2 regions of the Leclercia sp. S52 genome follow, and region 1 is predicted to be linked to the other one. Evidence: predicted binding sites of a transcription regulator. Region 1 holds the regulator's gene; the other holds the start of a gene.

What was found. Region 1 encodes CRP, which controls carbon source genes, mostly activating them, when cyclic AMP is high. Its sites were predicted from a motif close to ATGTGANNNNNNTCACAT; they were not measured.
Region 2: ldtB (L,D-transpeptidase) is a predicted target of CRP. The motif match lies at 1,581-1,598, and genes of this name have one in related genera.

Annotation. Positions count from the first base shown of each region.
Region 1 is NZ_CP152474.1:4,501,416-4,513,967, forward strand. Features, by position in the region: gene AAHB66_RS21685 (hydrolase) at 1-226, shown strand, start outside; gene AAHB66_RS21690 (YheU family protein) at 223-441, shown strand; gene AAHB66_RS21695 (phosphoribulokinase) at 472-1,341, shown strand; gene AAHB66_RS21700 (OsmC family protein) at 1,431-1,835, opposite strand; gene crp (cAMP-activated global transcriptional regulator CRP) at 2,145-2,777, shown strand; gene AAHB66_RS21710 (YccS/YhfK family putative transporter) at 2,834-4,921, shown strand; gene AAHB66_RS21715 (aspartate aminotransferase family protein) at 4,998-6,218, opposite strand; gene pabA (aminodeoxychorismate synthase component 2) at 6,307-6,870, opposite strand; gene AAHB66_RS21725 (putative adenosine monophosphate-protein transferase Fic) at 6,901-7,503, opposite strand; gene AAHB66_RS21730 (YhfG family protein) at 7,493-7,660, opposite strand; gene ppiA (peptidylprolyl isomerase A) at 7,769-8,341, opposite strand; gene tsgA (MFS transporter TsgA) at 8,620-9,804, shown strand; partial or broken gene AAHB66_RS21745 (cytosine deaminase) at 9,809-11,126, opposite strand; gene nirB (nitrite reductase large subunit NirB) at 11,368-12,552, shown strand, end outside.
Region 2 is NZ_CP152474.1:1,462,056-1,468,386, reverse strand. Features, by position in the region: gene AAHB66_RS06970 (ABC-F family ATPase) at 1-1,476, opposite strand, end outside; gene ldtB (L,D-transpeptidase) at 1,696-2,616, shown strand; gene AAHB66_RS06960 (aldo/keto reductase) at 2,769-3,809, opposite strand; gene AAHB66_RS06955 (efflux transporter outer membrane subunit) at 3,908-5,431, opposite strand; gene AAHB66_RS06950 (DHA2 family efflux MFS transporter permease subunit) at 5,431-6,331, opposite strand, start outside.

The DNA.
Region 1 (12,552 bases):
CAGCAAGATCACCAAACCGGTGCTGATTATTCACGCTAAAGACGATCCCTTTATGGATCATCACTCGATACCGGCGCAGGCGTTTTTGCCCGCCAACGTGCAGTATCAGCTGACCGAACACGGTGGACACGTGGGCTTTGTTGGCGGCACGCTGCGGCGCCCAACGATGTGGCTGGAAACGCGTATCCCGGACTGGCTGACCACATACCTGGAACCCATAAGATGATTATTCCCTGGCAAGATCTGGCTCCCGAAACGCTGGATAATCTGATTGAAAGCTTTGTGTTACGCGAAGGCACCGATTATGGTGAACAGGAGCTTTCGCTTGAGCAGAAGGTCGCCGACGTCAGGCGCCAGCTGCAAAGCGGTGAGGTGCTGGTCGTGTGGTCCGAGCTGCACGAAACCGTCAACATCATGCCTCGCAATCAATTTCGCGGTTAACCGCGATCGCTTTCCACTCAGGGAGTTGCTATGTCCGCCAGACATCCGGTTATTGCCGTTACAGGGTCGAGTGGTGCCGGTACCACCACCACCAGCCTCGCCTTTCGTAAGATCTTCTCGCAGCTGCATCTGCGTGCCGCGGAAGTGGAAGGCGACAGCTTTCACCGCTACACCCGCCCTGAGATGGATATGGCCATCCGCAAAGCCCGGGATATGGGCAAACACATCAGCTACTTTGGCCCGGATGCCAACGACTTTGGCCTGCTGGAGCAAACCTTCGCTGAATACGGGCGAAGCGGCACTGGCCAGGCGCGCAAATACCTGCACACCTATGACGAAGCGGTCCCCTGGAACCAGGTGCCGGGCACCTTCACCCCCTGGCAGCCCCTGCCGGAACCCACCGACGTGCTGTTTTATGAAGGCCTGCATGGCGGGGTAGTCACGCCGCAACACGACGTGGCGCGCCATGTCGATCTGCTGGTGGGGGTAGTCCCTATTGTGAACCTGGAGTGGATCCAGAAGCTGACGCGGGATACCAGCGAACGCGGCCATTCCCGCGAGGCGGTGATGGACTCCGTGGTGCGCTCGATGGAGGATTACATTAACTTCCTGACGCCGCAGTTTTCCCGCACCCACATTAACTTCCAGCGCGTCCCGACCGTGGATACCTCTAATCCCTTTGCCGCCAAAGGCATCCCGTCGCTGGACGAGAGCTTTGTGGTGATCCATTTCCGCAATCTGGACAATATCGATTACCCCTGGCTGCTGGCGATGCTGCAGGGTTCATTTATTTCTCACATCAATACACTGGTAGTCCCGGGCGGGAAGATGGGGCTGGCGATGGAGTTAATCATGACGCCGCTGGTGCAGCGGTTGATGGAAGGGAAGAAAATCGATTGAGGCCTTGTTGCCCGGTGGCGCTACGCTTACTGGGCCTACGGGCTCTGTAGGCCGGGCAAACGAAGTGCCGCCCGGCGTTTTCGCAAGGCTTACGCCTCGATCACTTCATACGAGTGGGTAATCTTTACGGCTTTCTCCAGCATCAGCGCCACGGAGCAGTACTTCTCGGCTGAGAGATCCACCGCACGGGAGACCGCCGCGTCTTTCAGTTCTTTGCCGGTGACCACGAAGTGAAGATTGATATGGGTGAACAGGCGCGGCGCCTCTTCACGACGCGCTGAGGTCAGTTTGACTTCGCAGTCGGTCACATCGTGACGACCTTTTTGCAGGATCGATACCACGTCGATCGCACTGCATCCGCCTGCCGCCATCAGGACCACTTCCATCGGACTTGGCGCTTTATCGCCGGAGTTGCCATCCATCAAAATCTGGTGCCCGGAAGCCGACTCACCGAGGAACGTTAACCCTTCAACCCACTTCACACGTGCTTGCATTTGTATTAACTCCAGGATTGCATTTTTCCTGACAGATTACGCGTCAGTAACAATTCTGACAACGGAAGTCGACCTGCATCAAGCTGAAGCGAGACACCAGGAGACAGGCGGCGAAAGCTATGCTAAAACAGTCGAGATGCTACAGTAATACATTGACGTTGCACATGTATGCAGAGGACATCACACGTTACAGGCTGCTAATTATTGTGACAGCCAGACCCCAGGCAGGGGAAAGAATTCGATTGCAACCCCAGAGTACAGGTACACAGCCAGACTCTGGAGACAGCTTATAACAGAGGATAACAGCGCATGGTGCTTGGCAAACCGCAAACAGACCCGACTCTCGAATGGTTCTTGTCTCATTGCCATATTCATAAGTACCCATCGAAGAGCACGCTGATTCACCAGGGTGAAAAAGCGGAAACGTTGTATTACATCGTCAAAGGCTCAGTGGCAGTGCTGATCAAAGATGAAGAAGGCAAAGAGATGATCCTCTCTTACCTGAATCAGGGAGATTTCATCGGCGAACTGGGCCTGTTTGAAGAAGGTCAGGAGCGTAGCGCCTGGGTTCGTGCAAAAACTGCCTGTGAAGTGGCTGAAATCTCTTATAAGAAATTCCGCCAGCTGATCCAGGTGAACCCGGATATCCTGATGCGCCTCTCTTCGCAGATGGCTCGCCGTCTGCAGGTCACGTCCGAGAAAGTGGGTAACCTCGCCTTCCTCGACGTAACGGGCCGCATTGCCCAGACCTTACTGAACCTGGCGAAACAGCCAGACGCAATGACCCACCCGGACGGTATGCAAATTAAAATTACCCGTCAGGAAATTGGTCAGATCGTCGGATGTTCTCGTGAGACCGTGGGTCGTATCCTGAAAATGCTGGAAGATCAAAACCTGATTTCTGCCCACGGTAAAACCATCGTGGTTTACGGAACACGTTAATTCCGCTAAAACGGCGTGGCATCGCACGATGACACGCCGTTTTTGTCTCTATCCCCATGTGGCGCAGGCTCATTTATCACCCGGAAGTTAACTACGCACTGCGGCAAACCCTGGTGTTGTGTCTCCCCGTGGCTGTGGGGTTGATCTTCGGCCATCTGCAACAGGGTCTGCTCTTCTCCCTCGTTCCTGCCTGCTGCAACATTGCCGGTCTGGACACCCCGCATAAACGCTTCTTTAAGCGTCTGACTATTGGCGGCTGCCTGTTCGCGGGCTGTAGCCTGGCCGTGCAGCTGTTGCTGGCGCGGGATATTCCGCTGCCCCTCATTCTCACCGTGCTGGCGATGACGCTGGGGGTCACGGCTGAGATCAGCGCCCTGCATGCGCGACTGCTGCCCGCCTCGCTGATTGCGGCCATCTTTACCCTGAGCCTGGCGGGAAACATGCCGGTCTGGGAGCCGCTGCTCCTCTATACGCTGGGCACGCTCTGGTACGGGCTGTTTAACTGGTTCTGGTTCTGGATGTGGCGCGAACAGCCGCTGCGCGAGTCGCTGAGCGTGCTCTATCAACAGCTGGCAGATTATTGCGAAGCAAAATACACCCTGCTGACGCAGCACACCGACCCTGAAAAATCGCTGCCGCCGCTGCTGGCCCGTCAGCAGAAGGTGGTGGATCTGATCAGCCTCTGTTATCAGCAGCTGCATATGCTGGCGGCCAACAGAAATCATGAATACAAACGCCTGCTGCGTACCTTCCAGGTGGGCCTGGATCTACAGGAGCACATCTCCGTCAGCCTGCATCACCCGAAGGAGGTGCAAAAGCTGGTGGAGCGCAGCCACGCCGAAGCGGTGATCCGCTGGAACGCGCAGACCGTTGCGGCCCGCCTGCGGGTGCTGGCTGACGACATTCTCTATCATCGCTACCCCACCCGTTTCACCATGGACAAGCAGCTCGGCGCGCTGGAGAAAATTGCCCGTCAGCACCCGGATAACCCGGTGGGTCAATTCTGCGCCTGGCACTTCAGCCGTATTGCCCGCGTGCTGCGTACGCAGCGTCCGCTCTACCCGCGCGACCTGATGGCCGACAAGCAGAAACGCCTGCCGCTGATCCCTGCCCTGAGAAGCTATCTGTCGCTGAAGTCTGCCGCCCTGCGCAACGCGGCGCGTATCAGCGTGATGCTCAGTATCGCCAGCCTGATGGGCGTGGCGCTGCACCTGCCGAAACCCTACTGGATCTTAATGACCGTGCTGCTGGTGACGCAAAACGGCTACAGCGCGACGCGGGTACGTATTCTCCACCGGGCCGCCGGCACGCTGGCGGGGCTGATTATTACCGGCGTTACCCTGCACTTCCACGTTCCGGAAGGCTACACCCTGGCCGGGATGCTGATGGTGACCCTGGTGAGCTACCTGATCATACGCAAGAGCTACGGCTGGGCGACGGTGGGCTTTACGGTCACGGCGGTGTATACCCTGCAGCTGCTGACCCTGAACGGCGAGCAATTTATTATCGCCCGGCTGGCCGACACCCTGATTGGCTGCCTGATTGCCTTCGGCGGGATGGTCTGGCTGTGGCCGCAGTGGCAGAGTGGGCTGCTGCGCCAGAACGCCCACGACGCGCTGGAGGCCGATCAGGAGGCCATCCGCCTGATCCTCAGCGACGATCCACAGCCAACGCCGCTGGCCTGGCAGCGCATGAAGGTCAACCAGGCGCACAACGCCCTGTTCAACTCCCTCAACCAGGCGATGCAGGAGCCAGGCTTTAATTCGGCCTATCTGGCCGATATGAAGCTGTGGGTAACGCACAGCCAGTTTATCGTCGAGCATATCAACGCGATGACGACCCTGGCCCGGGAACATACGATGCTGACGCCAGACCTGGCGCAGCGTTATTTGCAGTCGTGTGAAATTGCGCTGCAACGCTGTCAGCAGCGTCTGGAATATGACGCGCCGGGCGAGAGCGGGGACAGCAATATTCTGGAAGCGCCAGAGACCCTGACGCAAGGCCCCATGAGCACGCTGGAGCAACATCTGCAGCGCGTTCTGGGACATCTGAACACCATGCACACCATCTCGTCGGTGGCATGGCGCCAGCGTCCGCATCATGGGATCTGGTTGATCCGGCGCTTAAAGCGGACCCCGTATTAAACGCCGGGTGGCGCTGCGCTTACCCGGCCTACAAGACCGTAGGCCCGTGCAAGCGTAGCGCCGCCGGGCAACACAACTACTTCTGAATCACGCGCTTCACCGCGGCGGCAAAACGGTTCATCCCTTCGTCGATATCCTCGCTCTCCACCAGCAGCGACGGCGCAAAGCGCATCACGTCCGGCCCGGCGTTGAGGACCATCGTCCCTTCACTGGCGGCGGCATAGAGGAAATCGCGCGCCCGACCTTTGTACTGCGGTTTGAGCTCGGCACCAATCAGCAGCCCCATGCCGCGAATATCGCTAAAGACATCGTACTGGGCATCGATCTGCTGGAGATGTTTCACAAACTGCTCGCGCTTCGCTTTGACGCCGCTCAGCACATCCGGGGTGTTGATGATATCAAACGCCGCGCCAGCCACCGCGCACGCCAGCGGGTTACCGCCGTAGGTGGAGCCGTGAGAGCCCACGTGGAACGCCGAGGCGATATCCTGAGTGGTGAGCACCGCGCTGACCGGGAAACCGCCGCCGAGCGCTTTAGCGCTGGTCAGGATATCCGGCGTCACGCCGTAGTGCATATAGGCAAACAGATCCCCGGTACGGCCCATGCCGCTCTGCACTTCATCAAACACCAGCAGGGCCTGATGCTGGTCGCACAACTCACGCAGCCCCTGCAGGAACTCCGGGGTCGCCGCCGTCACGCCGCCTTCACCCTGAATCGGCTCAACCACCACCGCACAGGTGTGATCGTCCATCACCGCTTTCACCGCATGCAGATCGTTAAACGGGACGTGAATGATGTCGGCCGGTTTCGGGCCAAAGCCGTCGGAATATTTTGGCTGACCGCCCACGGTCACGGTAAACAGCGAACGGCCGTGGAAGGCATTATGGAAGGCGATGATTTTGGTTTTAAACGGGCTGTGGCGGGTAGAGGCGTAGTAGCGCGCCAGCTTAAAGGCCGTTTCGTTGGCTTCGGTGCCGGAGTTCATAAACAGCACGCGCTCAGCAAAGGTGGCGTCGATAATTTTACGCCCCAGACGCAGCGCCGGTTCGTTGGTAAAAACGTTGCTGGTGTGCCACAGGGTTTCACCCTGGGTTTTGAGCGCCTCGACCAGCGCCGGGTGACAGTGGCCTAACGCCGTCACCGCAATGCCGCCCGCAAAATCAATGTACTCTTTACCCTGCTGATCCCAGACGCGGCTGCCTTTCCCCTTCACCGGGATAAACTCGGCCGGTGCATAAATTGGCAGGATAACTTCATCGAATGTTGCGCGCGTAATTGCAGATTGTTCAGTTGCCATGTAACCCCACCCTTTTTTTAAGCAAGAAGCAGAAGTGAAAATATAATCACGAAATATGCTTAAAAAATCACTTTATGGCAACTAAAAATCAACGATTAAGGAAATTAGCCAGCAGCTGGTGGCCCTGTTCGCTGAGAATACTTTCCGGATGGAACTGCACCCCTTCCAGATCCCATTCCCGGTGGCGGATACCCATAATCTCCCGGGTCTCGCTCCAGGCTGTCACCTCGAAGCAGTCGGGTAAGGTGGGCGGGTCAATGACCAGGGAGTGATAGCGGGTCACGGTCAGGGGATTATTGAGGCCAGCGAAGACCCCCGTACCGGTATGCGTCACGGGAGAGGTTTTGCCGTGCATCACTTTGGCGGCACGGACAATGGTCGCGCCAAAGACCTGGGCAATGGCCTGATGCCCAAGACAGACGCCGAGGATCGGCAATTTACCGGCATAGTGCTGGATCACCGCCAGCGAGATCCCGGACTCATCCGGCGTGCAGGGGCCGGGAGAGATAACGATTTTCTGCGGGTTCAGCGCCGCGACATCATCCAGAGAAAGCACGTCGTTGCGCCGGACCGCCACCTCCGCCCCCAGCTCGCAAAAATACTGGTACAGGTTCCAGGTGAAGGAATCGTAGTTATCAATCAGCAGAATCATGGCGGCTCCCGAAAAAATGGCCGCCCTATTCTACTCAGTTTCCCGGGCTTCGCTTACCACTTTGCTGAAGATTGTGTTCAGCGCGCTCAGATCGCCCATTGCACCGCTCTGGTTGGCCTGCGCCCACGCCTCAGGGTCGATACCGCGCCAGTCGAGTTGATATCCGGCATGGATTGCCAACTGTTCAAAGAAGATGCGCTGAACGATGCCGTTGCCGATGCGGAACGGATGCAGGACGTTGATTTCGCAATAGTAGTGGCTGAGGCGGTTAATGAAATCGGCTTTCTCCAGCCCGACGAGATAACCCTCCTCCTCCAGATCCTGCATCAGGGCATTGCCCTCTTTTTCGATATAGGCAAAGTGGCAGAACCGGGTATCGCCCTGGTAAATATCCATTTCACGAATGTCTCCCGCCCAGTCAAAAAGATCCTGGTAGAGATGCTGGTGTATGGCGCACAGGTGCGGCAGACCGCGCAACAGCGGCCCGAGGCTCAGGGTGGCGGCACGCAGCGCGGTGAACTCATACGCCGCCTGCGCAAGACGTTCGGCCTGACGAATGCCCAGCCGGTTACGCATCACGTTCAGCTCCGGGTAGAGGTATGGGTCGCGATCGTTGCCGTATTTATCGCTCATGCTGCCTCCCTAATTCTTCAAGACGAAGCTGCGCTTCTTCTGCGCTGAGCGTGACTAACGGACTGTCGACCCCTTCAAGGCGGCGGCTGGCCTGGAAATTGATATTTCGCTGTTGTTCCCAGAGGCGGGACTTTTGTTTTTCAGTGAGTTTTTTCACCTGTTACCTCCCTGCTTGTGCTCGTGTTGCCACAAGTATAAGCAGCAAACTGCGGTTTCGCAGGGAGGTAAAGGTAACGCGGGCAATGCCTGCCCGCGCCATCAGGGATTAAGGCAGGACTTTCGCAGAGAGGATAACTACCGGTTTTGTCGGCACATTCTGGTAAGGGCCGACGTCGTGCGTCTGCACCTGAGAAATTTTATCGGCCACATCCATGCCTTTCACAACTTTACCAAAGACCGCATAGCCAAAGTCACGCTGGCCGTGGTCGAGGAAGGCGTTATCCGCCACGTTGAGGAAGAACTGGCTGGTGGCGCTGTCTTTATCGGCAGTACGCGCCATGGAGATGGTGCCACGGCTGTTACGCAGGCCGTTATCCGCTTCGTTCTTGATTGGCGGGTTTGGCTGTTTCTGCTGCATCTGCTCGTTGAAGCCGCCGCCCTGCAGCATAAAGCCCGGGATCACGCGGTGGAAGGTGGTGCCGTTATAAAAACCGCTGTTCACATAATCGAGGAAGTTTTTCACCGAAACAGGGGCTTTCTGACTGTTCAGTTCCAGCTCAATATTACCGGCAGAGGTGGTCAACAGAACGTGCGGGTCTCCTTTGGCTGCCAGCGCAGCAGGAGAGAGGGCTGAGAGTGCGAGTACAGCCGCAACAGCCGCCAGGGTTGATTTGAGCATGAGAATTCCTTAACAAAGCGCAGTAAAGAAAGCGAATGGCTTGATTCTAAAGAGCAGTATGAATCCAGGCCAGCCATTTACCTAATTTTACGCATTTGAAACAGATGTAACCGTCGGGCAAACTGGCACCACAGGCATTAACGTGATCTAAATCACACTGAAAACTGCAATTTTCGTTTAATTAATCATAAAAGATTTAATTAGATCACATTCACGCTTAAAATCTGGCCGCTCGCAGCGCCGTCAACGCGCTTTACATTTCTATTCACAGGCCAGTCATGACTAACAGCAATCGTATCAAGCTCACATGGATCAGCTTCTTCTCCTACGCCCTTACCGGTGCGTTGGTGATCGTCACCGGGATGGTGATGGGAAATATCGCAGACTATTTCAACCTGCCCGTTTCCAGCATGAGTAACACCTTCACCTTCCTTAACGCCGGGATCCTGATCTCCATCTTCCTGAACGCCTGGCTGATGGAAATTGTCCCGCTGAAAACGCAGCTGCGTTTCGGCTTTGTGCTGATGGTCGCCGCTGTGGCCGGCCTGATGCTAAGTCATAGCATCGCCCTGTTCTCCGCCGCCATGTTCGTGCTCGGGCTGGTCAGCGGGATCACCATGTCCATCGGGACATTTCTCATTACCCATATGTATGAAGGCCGCCAGCGCGGTGCGCGTCTGCTGTTCACCGACTCCTTCTTCAGCATGGCCGGGATGATCTTCCCGATGGTGGCCGCGGCGCTGCTGGCCCGCAGCATTGAGTGGTACTGGGTTTACGCCTGCATCGGCCTGGTCTACGTGGCGATTTTTGTCCTGACCTTCGGCTGTGACTTCCCGGTTCTCGGCAAAAAAGGCCAGACCACCAGCGAGCCGGTGGTAAAAGAGAAGTGGGGTATTGGCGTGCTGTTCCTCTCCGTTGCCGCCCTGTGCTACATCCTCGGCCAGCTGGGCTTTATCTCCTGGGTGCCGGAGTATGCCAAAGGGCTGGGAATGAGCCTGAACGATGCCGGTCAGCTGGTTAGTGACTTCTGGATGTCGTACATGTTCGGCATGTGGGCGTTCAGCTTTATCCTGCGCTTCTTCGATCTGCAGCGGATCCTCACCGTGCTGGCAGGCGCCGCAACCGTGCTGATGTACCTGTTCATTAACGGTTCGCCGGAACATATGCCGTGGTTTATCCTGACGCTCGGCTTCTTCTCCAGCGCCATTTACACCTCGATCATTACTCTGGGCTCCCTGCAGACCAAAGTGGCCTCGCCAAAACTGGTTAACTTCGTGCTCACCTGCGGCACCATCGGCACCATGCTGACCTTCGTGGTCACCGGCCCGATTGTGGCGCACAGCGGCCCGCTGGCGGCATTACACACCGCGAACGGTCTCTATGCCGTCGTGTTTGTGATGTGCCTGGTGCTGGGCTTTGTGACCCGCCACCGCCAGCACAACGTGGCAGCAGCGTCTCATTGATCCCTCACGCCCCTTTGCTTCCTGCAGAGGGGCTGTTTCGGGTAAAGCACACCTCTTCTCCCCCGTTATCCATCTGGATCCACGTCTGCGCCAGCTGCGTGGTGGCAATCACCCTCCCCTGACGAATCGACCAGCGTACCGGCACCTGACAACGGACCGCATCGAAGCCCGTCTCCGCAGGCAGGATCACCAGGTTAGCCGGGTTCCCCGATTCAATACCGTAATCGCTCAGGCCAAAGGTACGCGCGCTGTTATGGGTGATCAGGTTAAGACCGCTGTCGATCTGCTGATAGCCCATCATCTGGCAGACGTGCAGACCCATATGCAGGACCTGCAGCATATTGCCGGTGCCCAGCGGATACCAGGGGTCAAACACGTCGTCGTGGCCGAAGCAGACGTTAATTCCCGCCTCAAGCAGCTCCTTCACGCGGGTGATGCCGCGCCGTTTCGGGTAGTCGTCAAAGCGCCCCTGCAGATGAATATTCACCAGCGGATTAGCGACAAAGTTAATCCCGGAGAGCTTTAGCAGACGGAACAGCCGCGAGGTATAGGCCCCGTTGTACGAGTGCATGGCGGTGGTATGGCTGGCGGTGACGCGCGGGCCGATGCCGGCCTCATACGCCAGCATCGCCACCGTTTCGACAAACCGCGACTGCTCGTCGTCGATTTCATCGCAGTGAATATCCAGCGGCCGGTCATACTTCTTCGCCAGTTCAAAGGCGATGTGCAGCGACTGCACGCCGTACTCGCGGGTGAACTCAAAGTGTGGGATGGCACCCACCACGTCGGCCCCCAGCCGTAACGCCTCCTCCAGCAGAGCGGCGCCGTTGGGGTAAGAGAGGATCCCCTCCTGCGGGAAGGCCACGATCTGCAGCTCGACCCACGGCGCCACCTCCTGCTTCACCTCCAGCATCGCCTTCAGGGCGGTGAGCGTCGGGTCGGAGACATCGACATGGGTACGCACAAACTGGATGCCGTTGGCGATCTGCCACTTGAGGGTCTTCCACGCCCGGGCTTTGACATCCTCATGGCTGAGCAGCGCCTTGCGCTCCGCCCAGCGTTCGATGCCTTCAAACAGCGTCCCGGACTGGTTCCAGTTCGGCTCACCTGCGGTTTGAGTGGTATCAAGGTGGATATGCGGCTCGATAAACGGCGGCAGGGCCAGCCCCCCCGCGCGCGTTTAGCACTTCATAGCTCTCGCTGTGCCCCTCGCCCGTCGGGGTGATTTCGCCAAAACAACCGTTCTCAATAGCCAGTTGCCAGAGTCCGTCGCGACCCGGTAACCGGACGTTCTGGATAAGCCAAAGCGGTGCTGTAGACATCGTATTCTCCCGAAAAAGGGGGCTGAAATTTAGGAGTAGCGGATTTTAAAGATTAGCCCCCCTAATTTGTACACAAAATCGGCTATCACGAAAAGCCTGCTAATTCCGCTACTTATAAAAATCCTGACAAATCAGCCATCTACTCACTAAGGAGTAGGTGAAGGCGTATTTGATTTGCATCAATAAGCGGCTTTGCTGAATCGTTAAGGTAGGTGGTAATAGAAAAGAAATCGAGGCAAAAATGAGCAAAGTCAGACTCGCGATTATCGGTAACGGCATGGTCGGTCACCGCTTTATTGAGGATCTTCTTGATAAAGCCGATGCCGCCCGGTTCGACATTACCGTGTTCTGTGAAGAACCCCGTAAGGCGTACGACCGCGTGCACCTCTCCTCCTATTTCTCTCACCACACCGCCGAAGAGCTCTCTCTGGTGCGCGAAGGTTTTTACGAGAAACATGGCGTGAAGGTGCTGGTGGGCGAACGCGCTATCACCATTAACCGTCAGGAAAAAGTGATTCATTCCAGTGCGGGACGCACGGTTTTTTACGACAAACTGATCATGGCGACTGGCTCTTACCCGTGGATCCCACCGATCAAAGGGTCAGAAACTCAGGACTGCTTCGTCTATCGCACCATTGAAGATCTCAACGCCATCGAGTCCTGCGCCCGTCGAAGCCGTCGCGGCGCGGTGGTCGGCGGCGGTCTGCTCGGCCTCGAAGCTGCTGGCGCGCTGAAAAACTTAGGCGTTGAAACCCACGTCATCGAATTTGCCCCGATGCTGATGGCAGAGCAGCTCGACCACATGGGTGGCGATCAGCTCAAACGCAAAATTGAGAGCATGGGTGTGAAAGTTCACACCAGCAAAAACACCAAAGAGATCGTGCAGGAAGGCACCGAGGCGCGTAAAACCATGCGCTTTGCCGACGGCAGCGAGCTGGAAGTGGACTTCATCGTCTTCTCCACCGGTATTCGCCCGCGCGACAAGCTGGCTACGCAGTGCGGCCTGGCGGTTGCCCAGCGCGGCGGCATCATGATCAACGCCACCTGCCAGACCTCCGACCCGGATATCTACGCCATCGGCGAGTGCGCCAGCTGGGAAAATCACGTCTACGGTCTGGTTGCCCCGGGCTACAAAATGGCGCAGGTCGCCGTTGACCATATCCTCGGCAATGAAAATGCCTTCGAAGGCGCAGACATGAGCGCCAAGCTGAAACTGCTGGGCGTTGACGTGGGCGGTATCGGCGATGCGCACGGCCGCACGCCAAACTCCCGCAGCTACGTCTACCTCGATGAAAGCAAAGAAGTTTATAAGCGTCTTATCGTCAGCCCGGATAACAAGACCCTGCTCGGTGCGGTGCTGGTGGGTGATACCAGTGACTTCGGCAACCTGCTGCAGCTGGTGTTGAATGCCATCGAGCTGCCGGAA
Region 2 (6,331 bases), 1.9 Mb from region 1:
AGAGACGAAGATCAGGGTGCCCTGATACATCTCCAGCGCCATGTTCAGCGATTCGATCGATTCCATGTCCAGGTGGTTGGTCGGTTCGTCCATCACCAGGATGTTCGGTTTCTGCATCATCAGCTTGCCGAAGAGCATACGGCCTTTCTCACCACCGGAGAGCACCTTCGCCGGCTTTTTGATGTCGTCCTGGCTGAACAGCAGACGGCCGAGGAAGCTGCGCACCACCTGCTCGTCATCGCCTTCTGATTTCCACTGGCTCATCCAGTCGAAAACGGTCAGATCGTTGTCGAAATCTTCGGCGTGATCCTGCGCGTAATAACCAATCTGCGCGTTCTCGGACCATTTTACGGTGCCGTTATCCGGGGCCAGTTCACCTACCAGGGTCTTCAGCATGGTGGATTTACCCACGCCGTTGGCGCCCAGAATAGCGATCTTCTCGCCCACTTCCAGCAGCAGGTTGAAGTTCTTAAACAGCGGACCGTTATCGAAACCTTTTGACAGCTCTTCGACGGCCAGGGCGTTACGGAACAGCTTCTTGTCCTGCTCGAAGCGGATGAACGGGTTCTGACGGCTGGAGGCTTTAACTTCATCCAGCTTGATTTTGTCGATCTGACGGGCACGCGAGGTCGCCTGACGCGATTTAGAGGCGTTGGCGCTGAAGCGGCTGACGAAGGATTGCAGGTCCGCAATCTGCGCCTTTTTCTTGGCGTTGTCGGCCAGCAGACGCTCACGCGCCTGGGTCGCGGCGGTCATGTACTCATCGTAGTTACCGGCGTACACGCGCAGTTCGCCGTAGTCCAGATCCGCCATGTGGGTGCAGACCATGTTCAGGAAGTGACGGTCGTGCGAGATGATGATCATGGTGCTGTTACGCTCGTTCAGCGTCTGCTCCAGCCAGCGAATGGTGTCGATGTCCAGGTTGTTCGTCGGTTCGTCGAGCAGCAGGATGTCCGGGTTAGAGAACAGCGCCTGCGCCAGCAGCACACGCAGCTTCCAGCCTGGTGCTACTTCGCTCATCAGACCGTAGTGCTGTTCAACCGGAATGCCCACGCCCAACAGCAGTTCACCGGCACGGGACTCGGCAGAGTAGCCGTCCATTTCGCCGTACTGCACTTCGAGATCGGCCACTTTATAGCCGTCTTCTTCGCTCATTTCGGCAAGGGCGTAGATGCGATCGCGCTCCTGCTTCACTTCCCACAGCTCACCGTGGCCCATGATCACCGTGTCAAGAACGGTGAACGCTTCAAAGGCGAACTGATCCTGACGCAGCTTACCGATGCGCTCGTTCGGATCGAGAGAAACGTTGCCCAGAGTCGGCTCTAAATCGCCGCCGAGGATCTTCATGAAGGTGGATTTTCCGCTACCGTTGGCACCAATCAGGCCGTAACGGTTGCCGCCGCCAAATTTGACGGAAATGTTTTCGAACAGCGGCTTACTGCCAAACTGCATAGTGACGTTGCTGGTAACTAACACGGGAGATTCCTGCGAGAAGTGTGATAAACCCGGCATTATGCCACAATTCCGAAATGAGATCCCGTGTAACAACATAACGCTAAACTTTAACGAAACGGAAAAAAGTGTGATTTAGTACACATCCGAATTCCATGCGGTCAGGAATGCACATATAATGCGCTCCCTAAACCGTTCAGACTTTTAAACAACCTGCCAAGTGGCACAGATACCTCGCACACCATGAATATGAAATTAACTTCGCTTTTTGCGGCGGCGTTTGCCGTAGTAGGGTTTTGCAAGACCGCTTCTGCTGTCACCTATCCACTGCCAACCGACGGTAGCCGTCTGGTGGGTCAGAACCAGGTTGTGACCGTTGAAGAGGGCAACAGCCAGCCGCTGGAATATTTCGCAGCTGAATACCAACTGGGCCTGTCCAACATGCTCGAGGCTAACCCGGGCGTTGATCCGTACCTGCCGAAGGGCGGTACCGTGCTGAACATTCCTCAGCAGCTGATCCTGCCGGACACCGTGCATGAAGGCATCGTGATCAACAGCGCCGAAATGCGTCTGTACTACTACCCGAAAGGCACCAACACCGTGATCGTGCTGCCAATCGGTATCGGCCAGCTGGGTAAAGATACCCCGATGAACTGGACCACCAAAGTTGAGCGTAAGAAAGCCGGCCCAACCTGGACCCCAACCGCCAAAATGCACGCGGAATACATCGCCGCGGGCGAGCCGCTGCCAGCCGTTGTTCCTGCTGGCCCGGATAACCCGATGGGTCTGTACGCCCTGTACATCGGTCGTCTGTACGCGATTCACGGCACCAACGCCAACTTCGGTATCGGCCTGCGCGTGAGCCACGGCTGTGTGCGTCTGCGTAACGACGACATCAAGTTCCTGTTCGAGAACGTGCCGGTAGGTACGCGCGTGCAGTTCATCAACGAGCCGGTAAAAGCGACCACCGAGCCGGATGGCAGCCGTTACCTCGAAGTGCATAACCCGCTGTCCACCAGCGAAGATCAGATCGACAACAACGTCACCGTGCCGGTTACCCTGACCAGCAACGTGCAGGCCATCACCGGCCAGCAGGACGTGGATGCGACCATCGTTGAGCAAGCGATCAACAACCGTTCCGGTATGCCGGTTCGTCTTAACTGATTGCGGAATGCGATATAAAAAAAGCGGGCCTGATGGCCCGCTTTTTTTATTGTCTGTTACTGCTGCGTGTGGCAATGCCCGGCGGCGCTACGCTTGCCGGGCCTACGGGTCGTTTGTAGGCCGGGTAAGGCGCAGCCGCCACCCGGCTGTGATTACTGCTGCGCCAGCTGATTACGGCGATACTCTCCCTGCCGCTCCAGCATCCACCCCGGATATTCACGCGGCAGCGCGCTCACCGCATCCAGCTGTTTCAGCTCCTCGTCGCTGAGATGGATCTCCGTCGCGGCGATATTGTCGTCCAGCTGATCCACCCGTTTCGCCCCCACAATCACGCTGCTGACCACCGGCTGATGGAGCAGCCAGGCGAGGGCAATCTGCGCGACCGACACCCCTTTGCTGTCGGCGATGTTGCGCATCACGTCCACACAGTCAAAGGCCCGCGCTTTATCCACCGGCGGGAAGTCAAATTCCTGGCGGCGGCCACCGCCCTGCACCTGGCCGTCGCGGTCATATTTGCCGCTCAGCAGCCCGCCCGCCAGCGGGCTCCAGACCATTAAACCTACCTTCTCACTCTGCAACATCGGCACCAGTTCGCGTTCAAGATCGCGGCCCGCGATGGTGTAGTAAGCCTGCAGGGAGGCAAAACGGGCCAGCCCCAGCCGTTCGGAAATGCCCAGCGCCTTCATTATCTGCCATGCCGCCCAGTTCGATACCCCGATGTAGCGCACATGCCCGTGTTGGACCAGATTGTCGAGGGCATAGAGCGTCTCTTCTATCGGGGTGGCCGGGTCAAAGCCGTGCAGCTGATAGAGATCGATATGATCCAGCTGCATGCGCTGCAGGCTCTCTTTTACGCTGCTGATGATGTGATGACGGGAACTGCCGCGGGAATTGACCCCGGCGGTGCCCGTCTCGCCAAAGACTTTGGTCGCTACCACCACGTTTTCACGCGGGATCTTCAGGTTTTTCAGCGCCTGGCCGGTGATCGCTTCCGAACGCCCTTCGGAATAGACGTTGGCGGTGTCGATAAAATTGATCCCCGCGTCCAGCGCACGCCCAACCAGCTGCTCGGCCTCCTGCTGCTGAAGCTGACCTATCTTGCCCCACATGCCGCCTTCGCCGCCAAAGGTCATGGTGCCGAGGCAGAGCTCAGAAACAAACAGGCCGGTATTACCCAGTTTTTGATATCGCATTTGACGCTCCTCGTGTGTTGAGTACCCGATAGTTATACCCGGCTCACGCCGACGGCGAATGTGCGGTTCCTGCCCGTTTCTTGCCCAATCCTCTGAACTTATCCGCGCGGGGCGTCGCCAAAGACGGCGTAGTCCGGCAGCTGTACCTGCTGGTACGGCTCCCAGCCCCCGCCGAGAGCTTTATAGAGCGCCACCAGATCCAGCGCGCTCTGTACCCGGGCCTGATCCCGCTGCTGCTGCGCCTGCGCCAGCTGGCGCTGGGCATCCAGCACGTCGATAAAGGTGGCGATCCCCTGGCGATAGCTGCTGCTCGCCAGATCGAAGGCGTTTTGCAGCGCATCGATGGTTTTGTTCAATCCCGCCTCCCGCTTCTGGTCGGTGCGATAGCTGACCAGCGCGTTTTCCACATCGCCCAGCGCGGTGAGCACCGTCTGTCGATACTCCAGCACGGCGGCGCCCTGCTGCGCGCGGGCAACCTTCACGCTGGAGACCAGCCGTCCGCCCTGGAAGATGGGGATAGAGACCTGCGGCCCGACGCTGTAGAAGTGGCTGCTCCAGTCGGTGAGCCAGCTGGCTTCGCTGTTACGCAGGCCAAACTGGCCGCTGAGCGAGACGCTGGGGAACAGCTGCGCCACCGACACGCCGATCTGCGCGGTGGCCGCATGCAGGTTGGCCTCGGCTTCACGCACGTCCGGACGTCGCCGCGCCAGCGTGGAAGGAATCCCGGTGGGGACAATCTCCGGTAGCGCGGGCAGCGGCTTGCTGGCCTGCAGCTCGCCGTCCAGCGCCCCCGGCGGTTTACCCAGCAGGATCGCCAGGCCGTTCATCGCCTGCCGCGCCTGGGCTTCATACTGCGGAAGCTGCGCCTCCAGGTTGCCGAGCTGGGCGCGGGCGTTCTCCACGTCCATCTGCGGAGACAGGCCGCCGCGCTGGCGGCTGTCGGTCAGCTCCAGGGTCTGCTGCGCGCTCTCGATCTGGGTGTTGAGGGTGGCGATGCTGCTCTGGGCCCCGCGCAGCTGGAGCCAGCCGCGGGCGACTTCGGCCTCCAGCGACACCAGGGCGTCGTTACGCTGCTCGATGGCCGCCTGCTGTTGGGCATCGGCGGCTTCCACCTGACGGCGCACCTTGCCCCACAGATCCAGCTCCCACTGGGCGTCAAAGCTGCCCTGATAGAGATTAATCGGCTGGGTCAGCGGCCCCAGCGCGCCGCGCAGCTCGGGATCGACGTCATCCAGCTGGTCGTACACGCCGTGGGATTTCAGCTCCCCCTCCAGCCCCAGCTGCTGCCGGGTGGCCTGCAGGTTGCCGTTCACCGCCGGGAAAAAGGCCCCGCCCGCCTGGTTGATCTGCTCCCGCGCCCCGGCAATGCGCAGCACGGTTTGCTGCAGCGACAGGTTGCCGGCAATGGCGCGTTCAATCAGGCTGTCCAGCTGCGGATCGCCGAAGGTTTTCCACCAGCGCGGGTTGATGGCGGTGGATGCGGTCTGCGATTTCACGCCGCCGTCGCCCGGATCGTTCCAGTGGGTCGGGGTTTGCGGCGCGGGCTGCTGGTAGTCGGGCCCCACGGCACAGCCTGCCAGCAACAGCATTAACATCAGGGGGCTTAAACGTCTGCAAATCATCAGTGTGCTCCTGCACTTCCCTCGCTCTTAACCGGCGAGAGCAACAAACAAAACGGAATCAGTAAGAGGGCCACCACGCTCAGAAGGGTGAAGACGTCGATGTAGGCCAGGAACCGCGACTGTTCGATCATCACCTGGTACATGCGCCCGGTGGCGATGCCGGCGGGGTCGCCTACCTGAGTGGTAAAGTTCTGCACCGCCTGCGCCATCTCGCGGATGGTGTGCTGGAACGGCTCGTCGAACGCCGAGGTATGCGAGGCCAGATGGGCGCTGTGGGCCTGCGAGCGTTCGGTAATGGCCGCCGTCGAGAGCGAAATGCCGATCGACCCCGCCACGTTGCGGAACATGGTAAAGAGCGCCGCGGCGTCGGCGTTCAGCTGCCGGGGAATCGAAATAAAGGCGATGGTGGTCAGAGGCACAAACAGGAACCCCAGCCCGATCGACTGAGCGCTGCGGAACAGCACCAGGGTCTCGAAGTCGATATCCGGCGTGAGCGTGCGCGACCAGAAGAACGACACCGCCAGGCAGGTAAAGCCGAAGGCGATGATCCAGCGCGTCTGCACAATCGGCATCAGCTTCAGCACCAGCGGGATGGTGAGAACGATCAGCACCGCGCCGGGCGAGAGCACCAGCCCCGACCAGGTGGCGGTATAGCCCAGATCCTGCTGCGCCAGCTGCGGGATCACCACCGAGCTGCCGTACAGGATCATGGCCATGCCGGCCATCAGCAGGCTGGAGACGGCAAAGTTTTTATCCTTCATGCAGTGCAGATCCACCACCGGCTTTTTGGCATACAGCAGCCAGTAGATGGCGCCGATAATGCCAATCAGCGTCAGCACCGCGAAGGTGCGGGTAAAGTTCGAGTTAAACCAGTCCTCGTCCTCGCCCCGGTCAAGCATC